DNA from 3 places in the Streptomyces sp. NPDC104581 genome. Region 2 is predicted to be linked to each of the others. Evidence: riboswitches for the same ligand, from Rfam matches in the RefSeq annotation. Region 2 holds a riboswitch; each other region holds the start of a gene.

Evidence for each region. Region 2 has a riboswitch for cobalamin ahead of metE (5-methyltetrahydropteroyltriglutamate--homocysteine S-methyltransferase). Riboswitches for the same ligand answer to the same signal wherever they lie in the genome.
Region 1: it holds a riboswitch for cobalamin, as region 2 does, so the genes downstream of both, ACZ61E_RS15475 (ABC transporter substrate-binding protein) here and metE (5-methyltetrahydropteroyltriglutamate--homocysteine S-methyltransferase) in region 2, are expected to answer to the same signal.
Region 3: it holds a riboswitch for cobalamin, as region 2 does, so the genes downstream of both, ACZ61E_RS15140 (ribonucleoside-diphosphate reductase subunit alpha) here and metE (5-methyltetrahydropteroyltriglutamate--homocysteine S-methyltransferase) in region 2, are expected to answer to the same signal.

The regions. Positions count from the first base shown of each region.
Region 1 covers NZ_JBVJNN010000016.1:24,121-28,154, forward strand. Annotated here, with positions in the region: gene ACZ61E_RS15465 (ABC transporter ATP-binding protein) at 1-378, opposite strand, end outside; gene ACZ61E_RS15470 (FecCD family ABC transporter permease) at 375-1,427, opposite strand; gene ACZ61E_RS15475 (ABC transporter substrate-binding protein) at 1,443-2,429, opposite strand; cobalamin riboswitch at 2,471-2,623, opposite strand; gene ACZ61E_RS15480 (M67 family metallopeptidase) at 2,604-3,017, opposite strand; gene ACZ61E_RS15485 (amino acid permease) at 3,134-4,034, opposite strand, start outside.
Region 2 covers NZ_JBVJNN010000001.1:194,450-198,483, reverse strand. Annotated here, with positions in the region: gene ACZ61E_RS00905 (RNA polymerase sigma factor) at 1-188, shown strand, start outside; gene ACZ61E_RS00900 (hypothetical protein) at 191-910, shown strand; partial or broken gene ACZ61E_RS00895 (DNA polymerase III) at 1,107-1,205, shown strand; cobalamin riboswitch at 1,318-1,539, shown strand; gene metE (5-methyltetrahydropteroyltriglutamate--homocysteine S-methyltransferase) at 1,702-4,026, shown strand.
Region 3 covers NZ_JBVJNN010000015.1:110,436-114,469, reverse strand. Annotated here, with positions in the region: gene ACZ61E_RS15150 (carbon starvation CstA family protein) at 1-979, shown strand, start outside; gene ACZ61E_RS15145 (YbdD/YjiX family protein) at 976-1,182, shown strand; adenosylcobalamin-variant (AdoCbl-variant) riboswitch at 1,316-1,415, shown strand; gene ACZ61E_RS15140 (ribonucleoside-diphosphate reductase subunit alpha) at 1,574-3,997, shown strand; gene ACZ61E_RS15135 (ribonucleotide-diphosphate reductase subunit beta) at 3,997-4,034, shown strand, end outside.

The sequences.
Region 1 (4,034 bases), on a different contig from region 2:
GGCGAGCGCGGTGTCGGCCGCCGTGTCCGCCTCCCAGAAGCGCCGGTGCGGGGAGCGGCCCATCGCGACGACCTCGCGGACGGTCAGCTCGAAGTCGGTCTGCCCGTCCTGCGGGACGGTGCCCACGCGCCGGGCGCGCTCCTTGGCGGTCATGGTGTGCAGGTCGTCGCCGTCCAGCAGCGCCCGGCCGTGGGTGGGGCGCAGCGCCCCGTACACACAGCGCAGCAGGGTGGTCTTGCCGCTGCCGTTGGGGCCGACGAGTCCGACGGTCTCGCCCGGTGCGGCGGTGAGATCGACGGCGTCGACGAGGTGCCGGCCGTCTCCCGTTCCGTAGGAGAGTCCCTCGATCCGCAGCGAGGCGGCCGTTCGGTCGCTCATACGGGGGCTCCTTCGGGACGGCGGCGCATCAGCCACAGGAAGAACGGGCCGCCGATGAGGGCGGTGAGGACGCCGACGGGGATGTCCTGCGGCGCGGCGACGGTCCGGGCGGCGAGGTCCGCGACGACGAGGACGACCGCGCCGCCGAGCGCGGCGACCGGCAGCAGCGGCCGGTGCGCTGCCCCGACCGCCATGCGCGCGGCGTGCGGCACGAGCAGTCCGACGAAGCCGATGGCGCCGCTGGCGGCGACCATGACGCCGGTGACGAGTGAGGCGAGGACGAACACGGCGGCGCGGAAGCGCGCGGTGTCCAGTCCGAGTACGGTCGCGCCCTCCTCCCCCACCAGCAGCAGGTCGAGGGGTCTGGCGAGCGCCATGAGGACGGCGGTGCCCGCGGCGAGGACGACGGCCGGGACGGCGAGCGCGCCCCAGCGGGCGCTGCCGAGGCCGCCGAGCGACCAGAACAGCGCTTCCTGGAAGTGTTCGGGCCGGGCCGAGACGACCAGGACGAGCGTGGTGAGCGCGGACAGGATGTACGAGACGGTCACCCCGGCCAGTACGAGCCGCCCGCCGGTCATGGTGCCGCCGCGCCTGGCCAGCGCGTAGACGAGGGTCATGGCGGTGAGCGAGCCGGCGAAGGCCGCCGCAGGCATGGCGACGGTGGTGGTGATCCCGGCGCCGACACCGCCGCCGACACCGAGGACCAGGACGAGTACGGCGCCGGCGGACGCCCCCGAGGAGATGCCGAGGAGGAACGGGTCGGCCAGCCGGTTGCGGACGAGGGCCTGGAGGACGGTCCCGACGACGGCGAGCCCGGCGCCGACGACGGCGCCGAGCAGCACGCGCGGCAGCCGCACGTCCAGGACGATCGTGCGGAAGGGACTGGGCTCCGCGCCGCCGGTGAGGATCGTGAGGACCTCACCGGGCGGGATACGGACGGAGCCGAGCGCGAGCCCGGCGACGGCGGCGCAGGCGAGGGCCACGGCGAGCGAGGCGAGCACGAGGGCGTGCCGCAGCCGGCGGTGGCCGGGCGGGGTCCGGCAGGTCATGACGGCGGGAGCCCTCTAGAGTCCCGCCCCTGGGTGGAGTTGGGCCGCGAGGCGCCGGACGGCGGCGGGGGCGCGGACGCCGAGGACGGCGTCGGAGAGCGGCAGGACGGCGAAGCTCCTGTTCCTGATCGCCGGGACGTCCTTCAGTACGGGGTCCTCCAGCAGGCGCTTCTTCTTCTGCGCGACGGTGGTGGCGCCGTAGTCGTAGATCACGATCGTCTCGGGCTCGCGGGCCACGACCTGCTCCCAGGTGGCGTCGCCGAAGGACTTGTCGAGGTCGGCGAAGACATTGCGTCCGCCGGCCCGCCGGATCAGCTCGTTGCCGATGCCCCTGCCGCCCGCGGTGAACGCGGTCTTGTCGCCGCTGTCGTAGACGAAGACCGGGACGGGCTCCACGTCCTCGGTCGCGGCGGCGGTGGTGGCGAGGGTGGTGCGCGCTCCGGCGGTCCACTTCTCGGCGCGGTCGGCGACACCGAAGGTACGGCCGACCTCGCGGACCTCGCGGAACACGTCGTCCATGGAGGTCCGGCCCTCGGCGCAGCTCTCCAGGTTGAGCCGGGTGTCGATGCCGGCGTCCTTGAGTTCGTCGCGGGTGCGGCCGTCCTTGGCGGCGAAGGCGCTCGCGTAGCCGCCGTAGACGAAGTCGGGGTTCGCGGCGAGGAGTCTCTCCTTGGAGGGGTACTCCTCGGCGATGACCGGGACGCTGTCGTACGCCTTCCGGTAGGCGGGGAGGACGGCGTCGTCCAGCCAGGCGGTGCCGATGAGGGAGTCGGTGAGGCCGAGCTCGATCATGATCTCGGTGACGTGCTGGTTCATCGTGACCACGCGCTTCGGGGGTGCCTCGAAGGTGGTCCGCACACCGCAGTTGGTGACGGTGTACGGGAATCCGCCGGCCGGTGCCCCGGAGGCACGGACGGGGTCCGGGGTGGCGCCGCAGGCGGCGAGCGGGAGCAGCAGCGGTAGCAGGACCGCCGGTATGAGCGCGTGGCGTCGCGAGGGCATGACTGGGCCTCCTCCGGGGGATTTCCGCGTCCCCTGGCATGGTGGGAGAAGGGCGACAGGTCAGTTCCTGGCTTCCGGGCCCCCGCTCGCGCGCGGGGCCCGGTCACAGTGGCGGGACCGTGCCGGATTCACACCGGCTTCCTGGGTCCTGCCGCCCTGGACGGCGTCAGTTTGTCAGACGACCTCGACCTCTTCCTCCGTGACCTCGCCGTCGACGATGCGGTACGAGCGGAACTGGAAGGGGCCCATGTCGTCGGTGTCGGCGGTGGAGACCAGGACGTAGTGGGCGAACGGCTCCATCGCCAGGTCGATGTCCCGGCGGGAGGGGTACGCCTCGGTCGCGGTGTGCGAGTGGTAGATGACCACCAGGTCCTCGTTGCGCTCGCGCAGCTCGTCGTCGAGCTTCTTGTGGTCGTCCGCGTCGAACTCGTAGAACGTGGGCGAGCGGGCCGCGTTGAGCATCGGGATGAAGCGCTCGGGCCGGTCGCTGTCCTCGGGGCCCGCGATCACGCCGCACGCCTCGTCGGGGTGGTCCGCCCGCGCGTGGGCGACGATCTGGTCGTACAGCGCCTGGGTGATGGTCAGCATGGGGTGAAGGATAGACAGGTGGCCTCCGTGTGTGAGACACGGAGGCCACCTGGTGAGACGGGTGCCGGGACGCCCGGCGGCCGACGGGGAGCCGCCGGGACGTCGCGGGGTGGGTGTCAGTCGCCGGCCTTGGCGAACTCCGGCTCGTTCGGGCCCTCGGGGGCGCGCGCCGCGAGTTCCGGGTTGCGGCTCTTGAGCAGCGCCCAGCCGCCGACGAGGAACACCGCCCAGAGCGCGCCGACGTACAGCGAGACACGGGCGTCGGAGTCGTAGGCGATCAGACAGGTCACGAAGGACAGGAACGCCAGCGCCACCCAGCTCAGGGCCGAGCCGCCCGGGGCCGGGAACGGGGACGTCGGGAGCCGGCCCGCGACGACGGCGGAGCGGTACTTGATGTGGCTGATGAGGATCATCATCCAGGTCCAGATACCGGCGGCGGTGGCCACCGAGGTGACGTACAGGAACGCCTTCTCGGGGACGACGTAGTTGAGGACGACGCCGATGCCCATCAGCGCGACGGACGCCGCGATGCCGGTGGCCGGTGTCCGGCGCCTGTTGAGCCTGCCCAGGGCCTTCGGCGCCTCCTTGTTGGCGGAGAGGTCGCGGAGCATCCGGCCGGTGGAGTACATACCGGAGTTGCAGGACGACAGCGCCGCCGTCAGCACGACGAAGTTGACGATTCCGGCGCCGAGCGGAATGCCGATCCTGGCGAACGCGTGCACGAACGGGCTCTCGCCCTCGCTGAACTCGGTCCACTTCACGACGGCGAGGATGACGGTGAGCGCGCCGACGTAGAAGACGATGATGCGCCACGGCAGCGTGTTGATCGCCTTGGGGAGCGTCTTCTCCGGGTTCTCGGACTCGCCCGCCGTGACGCCGACGAGTTCGACGGCGAGGTAGGCGAACATGACGCCCTGGAGGGTCATCAGGCTGGAGCCGATGCCGTTGGGGAAGATCCCGCCGTGCTGCCAGAGGTTGCCGGTGGCCGCGGTGTCGCCGGCGTCGGAGAAGCCGAGG
Region 2 (4,034 bases):
TCATGGACCTGCCCGAGCGTCAGTACGACATCATCGTCCTCAGGTTCGTCCTCGGCGAGGACGAGGAGAACGTCGCGGAGTACCTCGGCATCGAACTCGCCACCGTACGCTCCCAGGCACAGCATGCCCGCCGCCGCCTGGCACGCGAACTCGACCTGGCCATCGAACCGACCGAGACGGAAGGGTAGCCGTGCGCACCAACGACCACGCCTCCATCAGCACCCTGCTCGACCAGGCAGAGGTCCTCGTCGACACCTACACCGACTACGACACCGAAGCCGCCAGGCGACGGGTCGAGGCCAGGGCCGCCCGCGTACCCTCCGAACCCGGTTCCGGCGCGCCGCGCACTCCCGCCGCGCACGAGCAGGCCGCCCGCGACCTCGACCTCGCGGTCTCCCTCATCGTCGACACCCCGCAGGCGGCAACGGCCCTGGCACGGCTGGCCGATGACGACCGGCCGGACCCCGAGGGCGCGGTCGTCTTCGGCGCGCTGCTCCATCTGGCACGTGACCACGACGCCGCCCAGTTCTGGTGGCAGTTCGCGGCCGGCGGCGGCAACCGCACCGCCGCCTTCTGTCTCTACCTCGCCCATGGACGGCGTGCCGAGTTCAGCGACGCCCGGCACTGGCGTGCGGAGGCCCGCAGACTGACCGCACCGGACAGCGCGCCGCCGGCCCCGGCCGCGCGCCCCCTGCTGCCGGAGAGCATCCGTCACCAACTCCTGACCCAGTGCCGCTCCGGCAGCCGCCCCACCCTTCCGGCCCGGCTGGAAGCGGTCATCAACCGCCTTCCCGTCGACCCGGACAACGACTTCGGTACGATCCCGCGCCCCGTCCCCACCCTGACGCGCGACCTTCCGCACGGCCATCAGTCCGCCCCGCCCGGCCGGGCGGGGAACGCCGGCACCTGAGACCCGACGCACCGTCCGGTGACGCCCAACCACCTTCCGCCGCCTGCCACTTTGCGTCCGCCGCTCGCCGCCCGCCGGGAAACCGGATGACCGGGGACCGGGCCGTTCCTCCCCCGGCCCCATGGACGACGAGGGGCACCTGCTGAGCATGGTCGGCGTCGAGGCGACCTGTCGGGCACCGGCGAGGGACCACCGCGCCGGCCTCCCGCTGGAGGGCCGCCACCACCGGGGCGACGACGACGCGTGGAACATCGCCGCCCTCGTCGTGCGGCCGGCGGAGCGCGGGGACCGGCCCGCCCCTTCCTGCGCGCACCGGGGACCCGTCGTGCCTCCTGCGCCCGGATCGCCTCGCCCGTTCCCCCGTCCGCGATGTGGTCCACACGTGTGCGCCCGCCGCCCGGCCCTCTAGGCTGGTCGGTGCAGCTGGTTCGTCCCTGTCCGCCAGGCAGGTGCGTCGTAAGAGGGAACCCGGTGGGAATCCGGGACTGCCCCGCAGCGGTGAGTGGGAACGACCGCCGTCATACGCACTGGGCCCGGACGGGTCTGGGAAGCGACGGCCAGTAGGAGTCTCGTGAACGGTACGAGACGGGCCCACGAGTCCGAAGACCTGCCCGTTGCCCGCGCGTGACCGATCGCGCGCGGTCGTTCCGGTGACCTCGTGGGCGGGTCGGCGCACATATCGAGCGGCACGCGCGTCCGACGACGCGGCGTGGACCGCACGATCGGTCGTCCCTTCGCGCCCGCGTCCCGTCCCCGGGACCTCAAGGACACATCTCGCGAAGGAGAGTTCCGTGACAGAGAAGTCCGCGGCCGCGGCAGCACGGGCCACCGTGTACGGCTACCCCCGCCAGGGACGGAACAGGGAACTGAAGAAGGCCGTCGAGGGCTACTGGAAGGGCCGCGTCGACGCCGCCGCCCTCCGCAGGACCGCCGAGGAGCTGCGCCGTACGAACTGGCGGCAACTGGCCGAAGCGGGCATCCAGGAAGTGCCCTCCGGCGACTTCTCCTACTACGACCACGTCCTGGACACCAGCGTCATGGTCGGCGCCGTCCCCGAACGGCACCGCGCGGCGGTTGACGCCGACGCGCTGGACGGCTACTTCGCCATGGCTCGCGGCACCCGGGACGTCGCGCCGCTGGAGATGACGAAGTGGTTCGACACCAACTACCACTACCTGGTGCCCGAGTTGGGCCCGGACACCGTCTTCACCGCCGACCCGGCCAAGCAGGTCGCCGAGTTCGGGGAAGCCCTCGCGCTCGGCCTCACCGCCCGCCCGGTCCTGGTCGGCCCCGTCACCTACCTCCTGCTGGCCAAGCCCGCCCCCGGTGTCCCCGCCGGCTTCGAGCCGCTGACCCTGCTCGACCGGCTCCTGCCCGTGTACGCCGAGATCCTGGCCGACCTGCGCGCGGCGGGAGCCGAGTGGGTGCAACTGGACGAGCCCGCGCTGGTCCAGGACCGTACCCCCGCCGAACTGGAGGCCGCCGGCCGCGCCTACCGCGAGCTGGGCGGGGCGGCCGACCGGCCCAAACTGCTCGTCGCCTCCTACTTCGGCCGGCTCGGGGACGCGCTGCCCGTCCTCGCCAGGGCCCCGATCGACGGACTCGCGCTCGACCTCACCGCATCGGCCGCCGCCGACCTCGACGCCCTCGCGGCCGTCGGCGGGCTGCCCGGCAAGCGACTGGTCGCGGGCGTCGTCGACGGACGCAACATCTGGATCAACGACTACGAGAGGTCCCTCACCACCCTGGGCACGCTCCTCGGCCTCGCCGACCGCGTCGACGTCGCCGCCTCCTGCTCCCTGCTGCACGTCCCGCTCGACGCCACCGACGAACGCGACATCGACCCCGGGATCACCCGCTGGCTCGCCTTCGCCCGGCAGAAGACGGAGGAGATCGCGGTCCTGGCACGCGGACTCGGGCAGGGCACCCACGTCATCACGGCCGAACTCATCACCAATCGCGCCGCGCTCGCCTCCCGGGCCGGCTCCGCCCTCACCCGCGACCCCGCCGTGCGCGCCCGCACCGCCGCCGTCACCGACGCGGACGCACGGCGCTCCCAGCCGTACACCGAACGCACCACGGCGCAGCGGACCCGTCTCGGCCTCCCGCCGCTGCCGACGACCACCATCGGCTCCTTCCCGCAGACCGCCGAACTGCGCACCGCGCGGGCCGACTTGCGCGGCGGGCGGATCGACACCTCCGGATACGAGGAACGGATCAGGGAAGAGATCCGGGAAGTCCTGTCCTTCCAGGAGAAGACCGGGCTCGACGTCCTGGTGCACGGTGAGCCCGAACGCAACGACATGGTGCAGTACTTCGCCGAACAGCTGACCGGTTACGTCGCCACGAGCCACGGCTGGGTGCAGTCCTACGGCACCCGGTACGTGCGCCCGCCGGTCCTCGCCGGGGACATCTCCCGGCCCGGACCGATGACCGTGCGCTGGACGTCGTACGCGCAGTCGCTCACCGACCGGCCGGTGAAGGGCATGCTCACCGGGCCCGTCACGATGCTCGCCTGGTCATTCGTCCGCGACGACCAGCCGCTCGCCGACACCGCGCGCCAGGTCGCGCTCGCACTGCGCGACGAGGTCGGCGACCTCGAAGCGGCGGGCACCCCGGTCATCCAGGTCGACGAACCCGCCCTCCGCGAGACGCTGCCCCCGCGCTCCGCCGACCAGGCCGGCTACCTGGCGTGGGCGACGGAGTCCTTCCGGCTGACCACCGGCGGGGTACGGCCGGACACCCAGATCCACACCCATATGTGCTATGCCGAGTTCGGCGACATCGTCCAGGCCATCGACGACCTCGACGCCGATGTCATCAGCCTGGAGGCCGCACGCTCCCACATGCAGGTCGCCGGCGAACTCGCCGCGCACGGGTACCCGCGCGAGGCCGGACCCGGTGTCTACGACATCCACTCCCCGCGCGTCCCCACCACCGAGGAGGTCACAGCCCTGCTCCGCAAGGGACTTGAGGCCATCCCGGCCGACCGGCTCTGGGTGAACCCGGACTGCGGGCTGAAGACCCGCGGCTGGCCCGAGACGCGGGCCGCACTGGAGAACCTGGTCGCAGCTGCCCGCGCGATCCGCTCACGACCGGCCACCGACGGCTCCTGACCCGCGGG
Region 3 (4,034 bases), on a different contig from region 2:
CTCCCCCGCCGGAGTCATCGGCGGCACGGTCGAGTCCGCCTCCCAGGCGGTCGCCAACCTCGGCTTCACCATCTCGCCGGACCAACTCGCCCAGGCGGCCAAGGACGTCGAGGAGTCGAGCCTGCTGTCGCGGACCGGCGGCGCGCCGACCTTCGCGCTCGGCATGGCCGAGATCTTCTCGTCCGTCATCGGCGGCGCGGGGATGAAGGCGTTCTGGTACCACTTCGCCATCATGTTCGAGGCGCTGTTCATCCTGACGACGGTGGACGCGGGGACGCGCGTCGGGCGCTTCATGCTCCAGGACATGCTCGGCAACGTGTACAAGCCGATGCGCCAGGTCAGCTGGAAGCCGGGCGTCTGGTTCGCCAGCGCCGTGGTCGTCGGCGCGTGGGGCTACTTCCTCTGGGTCGGCGTGCACGACCCGCTGGGCGGCATCAACCAGCTCTTCCCGCTGTTCGGCATCGCGAACCAGCTCCTGGCCGCGGTGGCGCTCGCCGTGTGCACGACGCTGCTGGTGAAGTCCGGGCGCCTCAAATGGGCCTGGGTGACGGCGGTTCCGCTGGCCTGGGACGCGGCGGTCACGCTCACCGCGAGCTGGCAGAAGATCTTCTCCGAGGACCCGAAGGTCGGCTTCTTCAAGCAGCGCGAGGTCTACCAGACGGGCATCGACAACGGCGAGGTGCTCCCTCCGGCGAAGACGATGGACGACATGCACACGGTCGTCACCAACTCGACGGTGGACGGCGTGCTCTGCGCGCTCTTCGCGATCCTGATCATCGTGGTCATCGCGGACGCCGGCCGCGTCTGCTACAAGGCGATCCGGCACCCGGAGAGCGTCAAGCTCTCGGAGACGCCGTACGTGAAGTCGGAACTGGTCGCGCCGGCGGGCATGTTCGCGACGAAGGAGGAGAAGGCGGAACTGGCCGCGGCGGAGACGAAGGCGTCGGCCGGGGCGGGCGCCGGGACGGGCCGGTCATGACCTCGGCGGCGAAGGTGCGCCACGCGGTGGGCCGGATCCGCTGGTACGTGAGGGAGTTGACGGGCGAGTCGGCGTACGACCACTACGTGGCCCACACCCGCGCCTGCGACCCGACGGCGGAGCCCCTGACACGCCGCGCCTTCGAACGGAACCGGATGGACGCACGCGAGGCGGACCCGCGGGAGGGCTTCCGCTGCTGCTGAGCATGACGACCGAAGGGCCGCTGTTCCCCCGGGGGGAGCGGCGGCCCTTCGCCGCTCCCCCTGATCGAGGAGGTCCGACACAACATGTGGGGGGTGCCGCTCCCAACGAGCCCCACATGTATGCTCAAGTCTGCTGTCGCCGCAGGAGAATCCGGTGGAAATCCGGAACTGTCCCGCAACGGTGTGCTGTGGTGCGCTTCGTCGCGCCCGCGAGTCCGAGCACCTGCCGACGGCGCATCCGGGTCGACCGAACCGGGTGCCGAGACGTCCGGGCCCCGAGGCAGGGCCGGTGGACGCCGCGCCGCGCGCCGCCCGTTTCCGGGACGGCCTACGCTGCCGTGCGCCGCCGTGCCCTCCCCGAGGCCCAGAGCCGAGCGAGGGAGAGCACCACGTGACCATCGCGCCAGCCGATCCGGCTTCAGCGATCTCCGAGCGGGGACGGGAGACGGCCGGACCGGCCGACGGACCCGGGACGGGCCTTCTGCGGCTCCTCACGGACCTCACCGCCGACCTCGCCGACACCGAGCCCGGCAGGGTCGCCGCCGCCGCGCTCCGTGGCCGCAGCGCCGCCTCGGACGAGGCCGAGCTGCGCGGACTCGCCACCGAGGCCGCCGCCGGGCTCATCTCCGAGGACCCCGCGTACTCCCGCCTCGCCGCCCGCCTGCTCACCCGCGCCATCGCGGAGGAGGCCGCGGGCCAGGGCGCCGTCTCGTTCTCCTCCTCGGTCGCCGTGGGCCACGCGGAGGGGCTGATCGCGGACCGTACGGCCGCGTTCGTCACCCGCCACGCCGCCCGCCTCGACGCGCTGATCGACCCCGCCGCCGACGACCGCTTCGGCTACTTCGGTCTGCGCACCCTCTTCAGCCGCTATCTGCTCCGGCACCCGATCAGCCGCGATGTCATCGAGACGCCGCAGTACTTCATGCTGCGCGTCGCGTCCGGGCTGGCCAAGGACGACTCCCCGGCCGCCGTGGACGAAGTCGCCGCGCTGTACGGCCTGATGAGCCGACTCGACTACCTCCCCTCCTCCCCCACCCTCTTCAACTCCGGCACCCGGCACCCCCAGATGTCGTCCTGCTATCTGCTCGACTCCCCGCTGGACGAGCTGGACTCCATCTACGACCGCTACCACCAGGTGGCCCGCCTCTCGAAGCACGCGGGCGGCATCGGCCTCTCGTACTCCCGTATCCGCGCCCGCGGTTCGCTGATCCGCGGCACGAACGGGCACTCCAACGGCATCGTGCCGTTCCTCCGGACGCTCGACTCCTCGGTCGCCGCCGTCAACCAGGGCGGCCGGCGCAAGGGCGCCGCCTGCGTGTATCTGGAGACGTGGCACGCGGACATCGAGGAGTTCCTGGAGCTGCGCGACAACACCGGCGAGGAGGCGCGCCGCACGCACAATCTGAACCTCGCGCACTGGATCCCCGACGAGTTCATGCGCCGGGTCGACGCGGACGGCGACTGGTCGCTCTTCTCGCCGGCCGACGTGCCCGAGCTGGTCGACCTGTGGGGCGACGCGTTCGACGCGGCGTACCGCGCGGCCGAGGCGGCGGGCAAGGCCCGCAGGAGCATCCCGGCGCGTGAGCTGTACGGCCGGATGATGCGTACGCTCGCGCAGACCGGCAACGGCTGGATGACCTTCAAGGACGCGTCGAACCGTACGGCGAACCAGACCGCCGAGCCCGGCGCCGTCGTGCACTCCTCCAACCTCTGCACCGAGATCCTGGAGGTCACGGACGACGGCGAGACGGCCGTCTGCAACCTGGGCTCGGTCAACATCGGGGCGTTCGTGACCGGGAGCGGCGAGCTGGACTGGGAGCGGCTGGACGACAGCGTCCGCACCGCCGTCACCTTCCTCGACCGGGTCGTGGACATCAACTTCTACCCGACCGAGCAGGCCGGCCGCTCCAACGCCAAGTGGCGCCCGGTGGGCCTGGGTCTGATGGGCCTCCAGGACGTCTTCTTCAAGAAGCGGCTGCCGTTCGACTCCCCCGAGGCCGCCGCCCTCTCCACCCGGATCGCCGAGCGGATCATGCTCGCCGCGTACGAGGCGTCCTGCGACCTCGCCGAGCGCGAGGGCCCGCTGCCCGCCTGGTCGAAGACCCGGGCGGCGCGCGGCGTGCTGCACCCGGACCACTACGACACCACCCTCAACTGGCCCGAGCGGTGGGAGGCCCTGCGGGCGCGCGTCGCGAAGACGGGAATGCGCAACTCCCTGCTGCTCGCCATCGCGCCGACGGCCACCATCGCCTCGATCGCGGGCGTGTACGAGTGCATCGAGCCACAGGTCTCCAACCTCTTCAAGCGCGAGACGCTGTCGGGTGAGTTCCTCCAGGTCAACGCCTATCTGGTGGCCGATCTGAAGAAGCTCGGCGTGTGGGACGCGCAGTCCCGTGAGGCGCTGCGCGAGTCCAACGGCTCGGTGGCGGCCTTCGGCTGGATCCCGGCCGAGGTGCGCGAGCTGTACCGCACGGCGTGGGAGATCCCGCAGCGCGGCCTGATCGACATGGCGGCGGCGCGCACGCCGTTCCTCGACCAGAGCCAGTCGCTGAACCTGTTCCTGGAGACACCGACCATCGGCAAGCTCAGCTCGATGTACGCGTACGCCTGGAAGAAGGGGCTGAAGACGACGTACTACCTGCGCTCGCGGCCGGCGACGCGGATCGCCCGCGCGGCGAAGTCCCAGCCGGTCACCGCCGCGGCGCCGGTGCCCGTACCCGCGCGGCCTGCGCCCGTGCCCGCACAGCCGGCGCCGGACGCCGACGCCGTCGCCTGTTCCCTGGAAAACCCCGAGTCCTGCGAGGCCTGCCAGTAATGACCACGTCCGACGCAGAGAAGAACCTGCTCGACCC